DNA from 2 places in the Paraburkholderia sp. GAS33 genome. Region 1 is predicted to be linked to the other one. Evidence: predicted binding sites of a transcription regulator. Region 1 holds the regulator's gene; the other holds the start of a gene.
What was found. Region 1 encodes HrcA, which represses chaperone genes, less so after heat shock. Its sites were predicted from a motif close to TTAGCACTCNNNNNNNNNGAGTGCTAA; they were not measured.
Positions count from the first base shown of each region.

Region 2: P3T24_RS24260 (co-chaperone GroES) is a predicted target of HrcA. The motif match lies at 2,073-2,099, and genes of this name have one in related genera.

Region 1 covers NZ_JBNDMP010000023.1:46,197-53,319, reverse strand. Annotated here, with positions in the region: gene grpE (nucleotide exchange factor GrpE) at 1-319, opposite strand, end outside; gene P3T24_RS37290 (RNA-binding S4 domain-containing protein) at 792-1,199, opposite strand; gene hemH (ferrochelatase) at 1,281-2,351, opposite strand; gene hrcA (heat-inducible transcriptional repressor HrcA) at 2,564-3,583, opposite strand; gene P3T24_RS37275 (NAD kinase) at 3,892-4,794, shown strand; gene recN (DNA repair protein RecN) at 4,896-6,593, shown strand; gene glnE (bifunctional [glutamate--ammonia ligase]-adenylyl-L-tyrosine phosphorylase/[glutamate--ammonia-ligase] adenylyltransferase) at 6,627-7,123, opposite strand, start outside.
Region 2 covers NZ_JBNDMP010000008.1:221,119-228,241, reverse strand. Annotated here, with positions in the region: gene groL (chaperonin GroEL) at 104-1,744, opposite strand; gene P3T24_RS24260 (co-chaperone GroES) at 1,759-2,049, opposite strand; gene soxC (sulfite dehydrogenase) at 2,314-3,612, shown strand; gene P3T24_RS24250 (c-type cytochrome) at 3,605-4,144, shown strand; gene P3T24_RS24245 (hypothetical protein) at 4,293-4,541, shown strand; gene P3T24_RS24240 (SDR family NAD(P)-dependent oxidoreductase) at 4,573-5,328, shown strand; gene P3T24_RS24235 (porin) at 5,453-6,649, opposite strand.

The sequences.
Region 1 (7,123 bases):
GGGCGACGGCGGCCTCGAGGCTGTCGACTACAGGCAGCAGATGCTCGGCAAAGCTCTCGATCGCGAACTTGTGAGCCTTGGTGACATCTTCCTGCGCACGCCGGCGCACATTTTCGGTCTCGGCCTTGGCACGCAGAAAGCTCTCCTGCAACTCGGCGATTTTGGTCTGCGCTTCGGCCAACGCGGCTTCGGCGCCGGCCGGCGCAGCTTCAGCCGGGTTGACTTCCGGCTGAGCTGCGTTGGCCTCGGCAGCCTGGCGCGCGGCTTCTTCGGCGGGCGTGGGATTCTGGCTCGTCGGATTCTCTTGCGTGTTTTCCATGTCGCTGAAAGTCGTAAAAAAGTTAAAGCCAAGGGCGGCCGCGTGGTGCTCTGAAAGGCCCGCTTGAGCGTTGCAGAAACGCCACACAAACCACCGCTCATCGCCTACTGAGTTTGGGTCTCAAAGCACGATTTCAAGCGGTCAAAAGGAACTTTTCGCACCGCAACAGTGCGGCAGAAATGCCTCGTTACAACCATTAATCAGATAGAGATTGAGCGGCCTCGTGGACTGACCTAAACTTCAGCTGTCCACCCGGGAAGGCACGTTTACCCTAACCTGGTATATACCACTTCACTTAACTCATCGCGCGTTCGTCCAGCATCATTTCGGGGGAGTACCGTGAAACTGACCTTCGCAATATCCGTGGTCGCCTTGGTGCTCGTAGCGGGAACCACGACCATCTGCATGTCCGGGGCCGTCAACGACAGCACGACCGAATATGGCGGCGTGCACGCGACGATGGAACAACTGTTCAATCCCCACCTGAAAGTTTGTCGATAGTGCGCCGGTCGCGCTTGGTCGGACGCCCGTGCAAAGCGGCGGCCGGCTCGCGATACGTTTTACGCCGCTCCTGCTCCACCTGCCGCTTCACCTTGCTTTCCTCGGTTTCCGCATAAAGCGTCTGCGCCACACTCGCCGGGCCGCGCACGTCGCACACACCCAGTACTTCCACCTGCCATACGATGCGTTCGATCTCGATTTCGACGAGATCGCCGACCCGCACCTCCTTGGCCGGCTTGACTGCAGCACCGCCAATCCTTACGTGAGCTTTGTCAACGGCATCCGCTGCCAGCGAGCGTGTCTTGAAGAAACGCGCTGCCCATAACCACTTGTCGATGCGCAGGCGCGCGCCGGGTTCGGTCGAAATCCTGTAGTTCATCAGCTAGTCTGGCGCCCTATGTACGAAGCGGCGTCGCAAGTTGCGCATCAAGCGCGTTGAAAACGATTCCGTCAACCAGTCTCACGCCGGCACCGTACCTTGCGCGGAGGCCACCTGCACCGGCCAGCCCTGCAGGTTCTGGGCGACGATCTCCCCCAGCGCCGCAATCCACGCCTGCGAGGCGTTCAGGCAAGGAATGCGGTAAAACTCCTTGCCGCCCGCATGGACGAACTCGTCGCGGACTTCCATGCCGATTTCCTCAATAGTTTCCAGGCAATCGGCAGTAAAGCCCGGACAAAACACATCCGCGCGGCGCACCCCCGCCGCGCCCAGCTCCTTGAGCGTCGGCGCGGTATAGGGCTGCAACCACTCAGCCTTGCCGAAACGCGACTGGAACGTGACGCGGCACTCCACCGTTGTCAGCCCGAGCGCCTGCATCAACAGTGCCCCCGTTTGCTGGCACTGGTCGTGATACGGGTCACCGAGATCGAGCGTACGTTTGGGAACGCCATGGAAGCTCAGCACCAGCTTGTCGCCGGCCGCGAAATCCGGGCGTCCATGGGCATGCCAGTACTGGTGTACCTGCGCCGCCAGCGCCGCGATATACGCCGGATGATCGGCATATTGGCGGATGGTGCGGATTTCCAGCTGGTTGCGCATGCGTTTGAGCGCCGAGAATGCAGCGTCGAATGCCGTAGCCGTAGTCGACGACGAGTATTGCGGATACATCGGCACCAGCAGGACGCGCTCGGCACCCGCCAGCTTGAGCTGATTCAGCATGTCCGGGATGCCTGGCATGCCGTAGCGCATGGCGTAGTCGACGATCGCCGTGTAGCCGTTCAACTGCAGCAGATGCCGCAGACCTTCCACCTGCTTCTCCGTGAACACGCGTAACGGCGAGCCTTCCGGTGTCCATACCGCAGCATATTTCTTGGCCGACGAGCGCCCGCGAACCGGCAGGATCAGGAGCCGCAAGATCACCTGCCAGAGGACCGCGGGAATCTCCACGACACGTGGGTCGGACAGAAACTGCGCGAGGTAGCGCCGCACGGCCCGTGGCGTCGGTGCGTCGGGCGTGCCCAGATTGATCAGCAAAACCGCAACACGATGAGATGTGGCGGGTTGCGATGGCCGCTCGAGATCGAAACGCATAGGCAACAGGGCTAGCCGCGTACAGCGGGAAATCGGTTCAGGTGAGAGTCATTATAGCGGGGCGGTCCGCAGCCGATACCTGGCCATTCGGCCGATTGGCAAGCCGCGCGCCGCATCGCATCATTTGCAGCATGCAATTCGGGCTCCTGCCCGACGGAGATGCGGGCAATGGCAAGGCAATGAAACGTGCCGCGGTACCGGGGCGCAGACGCTTATTGTTGGCTGAGCGTCAGCGAGAGCAGGCGCGCGGTGATGTCGACAATCGGAATCACACGGTTGTAGGCCATGCGCGTCGGCCCGATCACGCCGAGCGTACCGACGATCTTGCCGTTCACTTCATACGGCGCGGTCACGACGCTCATTTCCTCGATCGGCACGAGATTCGACTCGCCGCCAATGAAGATTTGCACGCCCTGGGCGTGACTCGATACGTCGAGCAACTGAAGGAGGCTGGTCTTTTGGTCGAATACATCAAACAGCTTGCGCAGCCGCGCCATGTCCGAAGACAGGTCGGCCACTTCGAGCAGATTGCGCTCGCCGGAGATCAGCACGGTCTCGCCGGCGTCAGCTTCATCTGTGCTGGCCTTGACGGCGGCGTGCATCAGCGTGGTCATGTCGCCGCGCAGCTCGTCGATCTCTTCGCGCAGGCGCCGGCGCACTTCGTCGAAGGAAAGGCCGGCAAAGTGCGCATTGATGTAATTGGACGCTTCCACCAGTTGCGACGGCGAAAAATCGCGTTGCGTCGCCATGATGCGGTTCTGTACGTCGCCTTCGGGCGTGACGATGATGAGCAGGATGCGCTTGTCGGACAGGCGCATGAACTCGATCTGCTTGAAGACGTGACTGCGCCTCGGGGTCAGCACCACGCCGGCAAACTGCGACAGGCTGGACAGCACGCTCGCCGCCGCTGCAACGATCTTCTGCGGCTCGCCCGCCTGCAGCGTGGTCTTGACGGTACGGGTGACCGCTTCCTCGTCCGCCGCGGACTCGACTGTGAGCATCGTGTCGACAAACAGACGATAGCCGCGCGGCGTTGGAATGCGGCCCGCCGAGGTGTGCGGGCTGATGACAAGCCCCGCCTCTTCCAGATCGGACATCACGTTGCGGATCGTCGCCGGGCTCAGCTCCAGACCGGAGTAGCGGGACAACGTGCGCGAGCCGACCGGTTGACCTTCAGCGATATATCGCTCGATCAACGTTTTGAGGAGGGTTTGTGCGCGGGGATCTAGCATGACGGAAAAGTTTAGCTTAATGACGCGACGACCGCGAGCGCTAACAATAACAGCGTTCACGCCTTCGTTGGCGAGGCATGGGCTGCATGTGCCGGTTTGCCCGCACAACCCCTGGCGCGAACCCGCACCTGCGGGTTCGACGCAACGCATACCATCCCGCTGTCACGAGGAGTTCATCATTCTGCCGATAATCCTGCGCAGGCCGGCCGGCACGGGCCTGCAGCCCGACAGGCGCGCCCGCGTGGCGCCGGCCACCCATGTGGCCGCGGACGGTTCTTTTCAGCCCTCACCTATGGTGTAATGCCGGCATGCAAGTTACCAGTCAGTTCAAGACCGTCGCGCTCGTCGGGCGCAACAACACGCCAGGCATTGGCGAGCCGCTGACCGCGCTCGCCGCGTGCATCGCCAGGCGCGGCTTCGACGTGGTGTTCGAAGCGGACACCGCTGCGGAGATCGGCATTACCGACTACCCCGCCCTGCGCCCCGCGGAAATCGGCGCCCGCGCCGACGTGGCCGTGGTGCTGGGCGGCGACGGCACGATGCTCGGCATCGGCCGCCAGCTTGCGCCGTACCGCACGCCGCTGATCGGCATCAACCATGGGCGGGTCGGCTTCATCACCGACATCCCGATTTCAGCCATGCAGGAACTCGTGCCGCAGATGCTGAGCGGCAATTTCGAGCGCGAGGAACGCATGTTGCTGGAAGCGCGCATCATGCGCGGCGGCAGCCCCATCTACCACGCGCTGGCCTTCAACGACGTGGTGGTCAACCGCAGCGGTTTCTCGGGAATGGCGGAGCTGCACGTGGCCGTGGATGGCCGCTTCATGTACAACCAGCGCTCGGACGGACTGATCGTCGCCACGCCGACTGGATCGACCGCCTACGCGTTGTCGTCAGCCGGGCCAATCCTGCATCCACAGTTGCAAGGCATCGTGCTGGTGCCGATTGCGCCGCACGCATTGTCGAATCGCCCCATCGTGCTGCCGGACGACTCAAAGGTCAGCATCCAGATCGTCTCCGGCCGCGACGTCAACGTCAACTTCGACATGCAGTCGTTTACCGCGCTCGAACACAACGACAAGATCGAAGTGCGCCGCTCACGCCATACCGTGCCGCTCCTGCACCCGGTCGGCTACAGCCATTACGCGACGTTGCGCAAGAAGCTGCACTGGAATGAATACCCGTCGCACGAAGACGACATCAAGCCCTGAACCGATCCCGAATCCTGAATCCTGAACGAACACTGCGCCGATCCTGAGCTAACCCTGAGCACCTGGCCGCAGCCGGTAACCCAAGCTACCAGACGACCTCCATGCTTCGCCACCTCTCGATACGCGACTTCGTCATCGTCGCCGCGCTCGACCTTGAATTCGACAGCGGCTTCACGGTTTTCTCGGGCGAAACAGGCGCCGGCAAATCGATCCTGATCGACGCCCTGGCACTCGCGCTTGGCGCCCGCGCCGATGCAAGCGTCGTGCGCACCGGCGAGGCCCGCGCGGATATCACCGCGGAATTCGAAACGCACGCTCAGGTGGATCAGTGGCTCGACGAGCAGGCGTTAGGCTCGGCGAGCGGCACGAATAGTACGCACGGTGCAAACGGCGCCGGTTCGCACGACGAGACCGTCATGCTGCGGCGTGTGGTGGATGCGAACGGCCGCTCGCGTGCCTTCATCAACGGCACTGCGGCGACGCTCGCGCAACTGCGCGAGGTCGGCGAAATGCTGGTCGACATTCACGGACAGCACGCCCACCAGTTACTGATGCGCCCGGATGCGCAGCGTGAGCTATTCGATACGCACGCAGGATTGGTCGACAAGGCTGCCGCGGTGAGCCGCGCCTGGCGCGCCTGGCGCGACCGGGCGCAAGCGGTCGAAACAGCCAAAACGCGCGATCGCGAACTGCAACTCGAACGAGAGCGGCTCGCGTGGCAACTGGCCGAACTCGACAAGCTCGCCCCGCAGCCGGGTGAATGGGAAGAGGTCAACGCAGAACACAACCGTCTGTCGCATTCGGCCAACCTGATCGAAGGCGTGCAGGGAGCGCTCAACGCCCTCTCCGAGTCGGACGAGGCGATGATCACGCATCTGGCATCGATCGTCTCGAAGCTGCGCGACCTGGCGGAAATCGATCCAGCGTTAAACGATGCGCTCGCTGCGCTCGAGCCTGCTGAAATCCAGTTGCAGGAAGCTGCCTATTCGCTGAGCCACTACGCGCAAAGGCTCGAACTGGACCCCGACCGGCTCGCCCAGATCGAAAGACGTGTCGACGCCTTGCATTCGGCCGCGCGCAAATTCCGTCTGCAGCCGCAGACGCTGCCGGAGGAACACGCCGCGCGTCGCGCGCAACTGGCCGCACTGGACGCCGCCGCGGATCTGGACAGCCTGCACGCTGCCGAGGCCAAAGCAAAGGAAGCCTATCTGGCCGATGCCAAACAGCTGTCCAAAGCACGTGCCAAGGCCGCCAAGGCGCTCGGCTCGGCGGTCACCACGGGCATGCAGGAACTGTCGATGAAAGGCGGCAGTTTCGAGGTCGCACTCGTCGCGCTGCCGGAAGGCGGAGCGCATGGCCTCGAACAGGTGGAATTCCGCGTTGCCGGGCACGCCGGCGTGCCGCTCCGGCCGCTCGCCAAGGTCGCTTCAGGCGGCGAGCTGGCGCGGATCAGCCTCGCGCTCGCTGTGATCGCGAGCGCCGCCAGCCCGACCCCCACCCTGATCTTCGACGAAGTGGATACCGGTATTGGCGGTGGCGTCGCCGAAGTAGTCGGGCGTCTGCTGCATCAACTCGGTCGCGCTCGCCAGGTGCTGTGCGTCACGCACTTGCCGCAAGTGGCAGCGCGCGGCGACCATCATTTCCAGGTGGCCAAGGCATCGGACAAGAAAGGCGGTACGGTCAGCAGCGTCACGTCGCTGGACAAGGCCAGCCGGATCGAGGAAGTGGCACGCATGCTCGGCGGCCTGGAGATCACCGCCACCACCCGCAAGCACGCGAAGGAAATGCTCGCGGCGTAGACGGCAGTTACGACAGCGCCCCCCGCCCTCGCCTCACCCAAACACCCGCTTCCACAACGCCAGCACAGCCGCGCGCTCCGCCTCGACGGTCTCCGGCTCGACGCGCGCCTTCTCCATCCCGTCGAGCCTCAACCTGTGCTGCAGCTTGCGATACGTGCGATAAGCCGCGCCAACCGTCTCGGCCTCTTCCTCGCTCATCATCCCAAAGCGCGACACCTCACGCAGCAACGCGATATTGCCCGTATTGCGGATCAGCTCGGGGTCACGCGCGGCGTGCAGCAGCACCCAATACTGAACGGTGAATTCGATATCCACCATCCCGCCGCGATCGTGCTTCAGATCGAACAGCTCGGTACGGTTTGGATGGCCGGCTTCGACGCGTTCGCGCATCTCGACAATCTCTTTGGCGAGCGGCCCGGCCTCACGCGGCGTGGTCAGTACCTGCTCGCGGATCGCTTCGAAGCTCGCGCCAATCTCGGCATCGCCCGCGCAGTAGCGTGCCCGCGACAACGCCTGGTGTTCCCACACCC
Region 2 (7,123 bases), on a different contig from region 1:
TAAGGACGTTATTGCAGAAACACGCATGCCTGCGCGAGGCAGGCATGCGTGTTGTTAAGACCAAAGAATCAACGCGCGCGAACCGCGCGGGGCTCATCGATCGTCAGAAGTCGAAACCCGGACCGCCTGCGCCCGGCCCACCCGTCGGCGACTGCGGCGGCGCGTCCTTCGGTGCTTCAGACACGGTCGCATCGGTGGTGAGCAGCAGGCCCGCAACCGATGCCGCGTTCTGCAATGCCGTGCGCGTGACCTTGGTCGGATCGAGCACACCCGATTCCACCAGATCGCCGTACTCGCCGGTTTGCGCGTTGTAGCCGAAGTTGCCGCTGCCTTCCGCGACCTTCGCCACTACCACGCTCGCTTCCTCGCCCGCGTTGGCCACGATCTGGCGTAGCGGTTCTTCAAGCGCGCGCAGCACGATCTTCACCCCGGCGTCCTGATCGGGATTACTGCCTTTCAGATCCTTGATTGCGTTCCTGACGCGGATCAGCGCGACACCGCCGCCCGGCACAATGCCTTCTTCCACGGCCGCACGAGTCGCGTGCAACGCATCGTCCACGCGGTCTTTCTTCTCTTTGACTTCGATCTCGGTTGCGCCGCCTACCTTGATCACCGCCACGCCGCCTGCGAGCTTGGCGACGCGCTCTTGCAGCTTTTCGCGGTCGTAGTCGGAGGTGGCTTCTTCGATCTGCACGCGGATCTGCTTGACACGCGCTTCGATGTTCTTCGCGTCGCCGCCGCCGTCGATGACCGTGGTGTTCTCCTTGCCCACCTCGATGCGCTTGGCTTGGCCCAGTTCCGCCAGCGTCGCTTTTTCGAGCGTGAGACCGGTCTCCTCGGCAATCACCTGACCACCGGTAAGGATCGCGATATCTTCGAGCAAGGCCTTACGGCGATCGCCGAAGCCCGGCGCCTTGACCGCCACCGTCTTCAGAATGCCGCGGATGTTGTTAACCACCAGTGTTGCAAGCGCTTCGCCTTCGACGTCCTCGGCGATGATCAGCAGCGGACGGCCTGCCTTGGCAACCTGCTCGAGCACCGGCAGCAGGTCGCGGATATTCGAGATCTTCTTGTCGTGCAGCAGAATGAACGGGCTGTCGAGAACGGCGACCTGCTTGTCCGGATTGTTGATGAAATACGGCGACAGGTAGCCACGATCGAACTGCAGTCCTTCGACCACGTCCAGTTCGTCGGCGAGCGATTTGCCGTCTTCGACGGTGATCACGCCTTCCTTGCCGACGCGGTCGATGGCTTCGGCAATACGCTGACCGATCGATTCTTCACCATTCGCCGAGATCGTTGCAACCTGAGCGATTTCCTTGCTCGTGGTAGTTGGCTTGCTGATCTTTTTCAGTTCTTCGATTGCCGCAGTCACGGCCTTGTCGATACCACGCTTCAGATCCAGCGGATTGAGGCCTGCCGCGACGTATTTCTGGCCTTCGCGGACGATCGCTTGCGCCAGCACCGTGGCGGTGGTGGTACCGTCGCCGGCGGCGTCGCTGGTACGCGAGGCGACTTCCTTCACCAGCTGCGCGCCGATATTCTGCAACTTGTCGGCCAGCTCGATTTCCTTGGCCACGGACACACCGTCCTTGGTCACAACCGGCGAACCGAAACTACGTTCGAGCACGACGTTGCGGCCTTTCGGGCCGAGCGTGACTTTCACTGCATTGGCGAGAATGTTGACGCCTTCGACCAGTTTCGAACGCGCGCTGTCGCTAAAGACGATTTCTTTGGCTGCCATCTTGTGATGCTCCCTTATTGGTGGACTACGGCGACGATGTCTTCTTCGCGCAGCACGAGCAGATCCGTGCCGTCGACCTTGACCTGCTGGCCTGCGTATTTACCGAACAGCACGCGCTCGCCGACTTTCAGGTCCGGCTCGATACGCTTGCCGTCGTTATCGCGCTTGCCGGGGCCGACGGCGAGCACTTCGCCCTGATCGGGTTTTTCCGCGGCGCTCTCGGGAATGACGATGCCCGAAGCGGTTTTCGTTTCCTGATCAAGGCGTTTGACGATCACGCGGTCATGCAAAGGACGTAGGCTCATTTAGACATTCCTGCTGTGGAGATTTGGCACTCTTCGCTGGCGAGTGCTGACCGTGATCGAGTATAAGAATCGCCAACAGGGCGCTCCAATAACGAATCCTCAAATCCTTATCGGCGTTTTTCTGTTTAGTTTATTTGCGAGCCTGGTAAGCCGAGGGCAAGGGGCGTTCTACACATTGGGTTCGATCGATATCACGATTGCTCGTTTTGTCGGCGCCGCTTCAGTTGCTACAGTGGCCAGTTGGCCCATGACGCACTGACACCGATGAAAAAGGTTCGCGACACTTCACCCCATGCAGCCGATAGGCCCACTTCGCGCGGCCGTCGCCGTTTGCTGGGCGGACTCGCCGCGAGCGGTCTGGTGGTCGCACGTGCCGGCGCGGCCGCAGACCCGCTGCTAAAGCCACTTGATATCGCACCATGGAGCCGCACGCCGGGCGCGCCGATACTCGAGCATCCCTATGGCGTGCCCTCAGCGCACGAGGCCGATGTGGTGCGTCGTAGCGCGAAGGCGTGGCCGTTGCCCGGGGCCGCTTCGTCGATGACGCCGCTAGCGGACCTGTTCGGCACGATCACGCCGAACGGCCTCGTCTACGAACGGCATCACAACGGTGTGCCGGATATCGATCCCGATCAGCACCGCCTCGCGATTCATGGTCTTGTACGCGAGCCGAAACTGTTTACGATGGACGACCTGGTTCGCCTGCCGTCCGAATCGCGGATCCATTTCATCGAATGTTCCGGCAATACCGGTGGCGAATGGAATGGACCGAGCGGTCAACCGGTGCAACTGACGCACGGTTTGCTGTCGTGCTGCGAATGGACGGGTGTACGGCTTTCGACCCTGCTGGAAGAGGTGGGGGGCCTGTCGACGTCGAAAGATGGGCAAGGTGGACGCGGCGGCTGGGTGCTGGCGGAGGGCGCGGATGCCGCGGCAATGACGCGCAGCTTGCCGCTCGATCGCATCCTCGAGCGCGCCATGGTGGTCTATGCGCAGAACGGCGAGCGTTTGCGCCCGGAAAACGGCTATCCGCTGCGCCTGATCGTGCCGGGCTTCGAAGGCAATACGAACGTCAAATGGCTGCGCCGCCTGAAGTTCGTCGATGCGCCGCTGCAGACGCGCGAGGAAACTTCTCGATACACGAGCCTGATGGCGAATGGAACCGCGCGGCAGTTCGCATTCGAAATGGATGCGAAGTCCGTGATCACCCGGCCTTCACCGGGGCATCGTCTGAGCACGCAAGGCTATTACCCGATCAGTGGCCTCGCCTGGTCGGGGCGCGGCACGATTCGCAAGGTCGAGGTATCGACGGATGCGGGCGCTACGTGGCAACTCGCGCGCCTCGACGGAACCCCGCGCGATCGCGCGCTGACGCGCTTTCAACTGGACTGGTTGTGGCAAGGTGCGCCTGCAGTGATCCTGTCGCGCGCCACGGATTCGACCGGCTATGTGCAGCCTACGCGGGAAGCGCTAGTGGCGGCACGCGGGTTGAACTCGCAGTATCACTACAACGCGATTCAGCAATGGCGTGTCGACGCGAGTGGCGAGGTGCGAAATGCTTAATGTCTTGAGACGTACGCTTGCGCCTGCAGCTTTTGTCGTTGCGAGCTTGCTCGCGTCGAGCGCACACGCGGGCTACGGCGTCGGCACTCCGTTATCGGACCAGGACCTCGCGGCGTGGAATATCGACATCGCGCCCGACGGCCGTGGCTTGCCCGCAGGCAGCGGCGACGTCGCCACCGGTGCGCGCGTGTTTGCGGCCCAATGTGCCGCATGCCATGGCGCGCAGGGCCAAGGGCTGCTCGGAGATGCGTTGGTGGGTGGTCGCGGTACGCTGGCAAGTGCGAAGCCGAAGCGCACGGTCGGCAGCTACTGGCCCTATGCGACCACGCTGTTCGACTATATTCGTCGTGCAATGCCCTTTACCGCGCCCGAGTCGCTTTCAGCCGATGACGTCTATGCCGTTTGCGCATTCCTGCTCAACCAGAACGGCATCGTGCCACCGGATACCCGTCTGGACGCGCGCTCTTTGCCCGCTGTGAAAATGCCGAACCGCGACGGCTTCGTAGCCGATCCCCGACCGGGACGACTCTGAGCGGAGCCGAGGCGAAGCGGGCCGTTTCCCCTTATCGCCAATGCGGTTTTTGCTACGTTCTCCGAAAACCAATCCACAAAAACTTGTTTGCACTTGCTCGAGCGGGTCACTAGATTTGACTGGATGGTATTCACTCGACGGAGGTCGTATGGCCACGCATTCAGCGACGCTTTTCTGGGGCGGACTTCGCCACCCTGTGCGAAGCCTGCAAAAGCAATTGTCAAAACGCGTACCCGTGAATCTGGATCAATCCCCTGACGAGAGATCGGCGGCAGCCCGCAGCGGCCAATCGTCCGAGCGGTTGGAACGCATTGCCGCCTACGCGCGCAGCGGCTATTTTCATATGGAATACACTGCCGGCATGTTTGTCGTGCCGCTCGACATCCCGCCGGGATGATGCTCACGACCAGAACGCAAAGGAGGGCGCGATGACCGACGCTGTCGGGCAAGGCGATGCGCACAAGCGTGTCGCGTGGATTGCCGGCGTGGGAGCGAGCGCTGGACTCGGTGCGGCGCTTGCGCGCCGTTTTGCTCGCGAGGGCTTTAGCGTTGCCGTGACGGGCCGCTCGCGCGAGCGGCTCGATGCGCTCGTCGATGAAATTCGCGGTACGGGTGGTCATGCTCTGGCATTCCCCGGCGACGTCACAAGCGAGAGCGACCTGATCGCAATTGCAAGGCAACTTGCTGAGACAGGCACGCTCGAAGCGGCAATTTTCAATGCCGCTGGCGGGATACGTGTGCCGACGCTCGAATTGACTGGCGAGCAGTTTGAAGCGGCGTGGCGCGTCACGACGCTCGGCGGCTTCCTGTTCGCCCGGGCGGCGCTGCCTGCGCTGCTGGCCGCGGGCCGAGGTTCGCTGCTGTTCACGGGTGCGACCGCTTCGTTGCGCGGCCGTCCGCCATTTGCCGCATTTGCCTCTGCCAAGGCCGCTTTGCGCTCACTCGCGCAGAGTCTCGCGCGCGAGTTCGGGCCAAAGAATATTCATGTTGCGCACGTGGTGATCGATGGAGGCATCGACGGCGAGCGGTTGCGTACGTCGGCACCGCAGCGGGTTGCCGAAAGCGGTGCGGATGGTTTGCTCAATCCCGACGATATCGCCGAGGCCTATTGGCATCTCCATCAGCAGCGGCGCAGCGCATGGTCGCAGGAAATCGATCTGCGGCCGTTCAGCGAATCGTTTTGAGGGGAAGCACGCTCTGGAATGAGCGCTTTGGTCGTCGATGCGCGCAGCGCTCGCAGTATCGAACTGTGAGCGCTGCGGTTCTTCTGACTAACCGGCCGCGAGGGAGCGGCCGGTGTTCACCCACTTAGAAGCGGTGGGTGATGCCGACGATTGCGGCGAGCTGATGGTTGTCAGCCGAGTAGGTGCTGCTGCTCAGATCGGCCACTGCCTTCTTGCCCGTCGAGTCGATACCCGAAGCGGTTTCGAAGAAGCCGATCGCGTAGAACGAAGTGCGCTTCGATACCGAGTAGATCGCGCCCAGGTTGAACTGGTTGTACTTCGCGCTGCCCACGTCGTCTGCGCCGCTGTTATGCGTGTAGATATACGCGGCTGCCAGCAGCAGAGCCGGGTTCACCTGGTACTTCAGGTTGACTTCGCCCGAGTTGAACGTTGCATTGCCCGTGTACTTCGGAGCCGAGATCTGGCCGATGGCGGTGACCGAACCCAGGTTGCCGAATTGCGTGTTCGAGTACAGCAGGCCGACGGTTGCCGGTCCGATTGCATACGAACCGCCTGCCACGATGATCTGCTGCGAACCCGCCGAAGCGTAGCCGCCGTAGATCTTGTTGTTCATGTTGTCGGTTGCGCTCGCCGAAGCCGTAGTCGTCGGCGTCGACGAATTGCCCTGGTTGCCGTAGGTCGCGTAGTACGGATCCTTCACGAACGTGTAGCCTGCGCCGAGGTGGAGCGGACCGTTCGCATACGAGACTGCCGCGTCGATCACCGAGTTCTTCGTGAAGTCGCCAGCCTGACCGCCCAGGCTGTACAGCGCGCCTGCTTGCAGACCGTTGTAGTTCGGGCTTATGTACTTGAGCGAGTTCTGGACGCGGTTCGACGTATCGACGTTGTCGACGTCGGCGGCGCGAGTGCCGTAGGCGAGGCCCGAAGCGGCCCAATCGGCGCCGGATGCGAACACAGAGGTCAGGTCGTTGCTGGCCGAGTATTGACGGCCAGCCGTCAACGTACCGAACGTGGTGCTGCTCAAGCCGACGAAGGCTTTACGGCCGAATTCCAGGCCACCTTGGGCGAGTGCGCCCGTGCCCGTGGTGTAGCCGCTTTCAAGGGTGAAGATTGCCGACAGACCGCCACCCAGGTCTTCCGTGCCCTTCAAGCCCCAGCGCGACGAGTTTGCCTGCGAGAGTGCGTATTCGTGCAAGCCTTTGACGTTGTTATTGAAAAGAATACCCGCGTCGACGATACCGTACAGGGTCACGCTGCTTTGTGCATGTGCGGCGCCGGCAAACGCGCCAAGAGCGAGTAGTGCCACCGAGGTCTTTTTCATTTTCATCTGATTTCACTTTGTGTGAGTAGGGCTATCGCTCGCAAGGCGGGCGAGCCCCATTTATGTCAGCTGTTCGGTGCACGAATCGTATGGACTACGATATAAACCCCGCGCTCGAACAACCGGCTGATAGCGAGAACGGACGACAGCAATGCTGTTCCCGCTTTTTCTGCTCGGCCAGGACCTCCCCGTCTCCAATTCGGGGTACCGCTGTCAGTGGCCAGTAAGAATGCCGTGAATATATCCAAAACAGAATTGTTTAGGGCTGGAAAATTTTGCTCTGTCTCGTTCTCACAACGTGCATAAGCGGGGCACCTATTACTTTGTTATGTGCATATATCGCGGCTGCACGAAACGGCGGGTGTCGATACCTGATATGTTTTCAAAATGCTTTCAATGTAAGTGACGGCAAGCTTTAAACCGGTCGATTGTCACGGGATTGCCCTGGATTGATGTCACCAGCCCGTGGGTCCA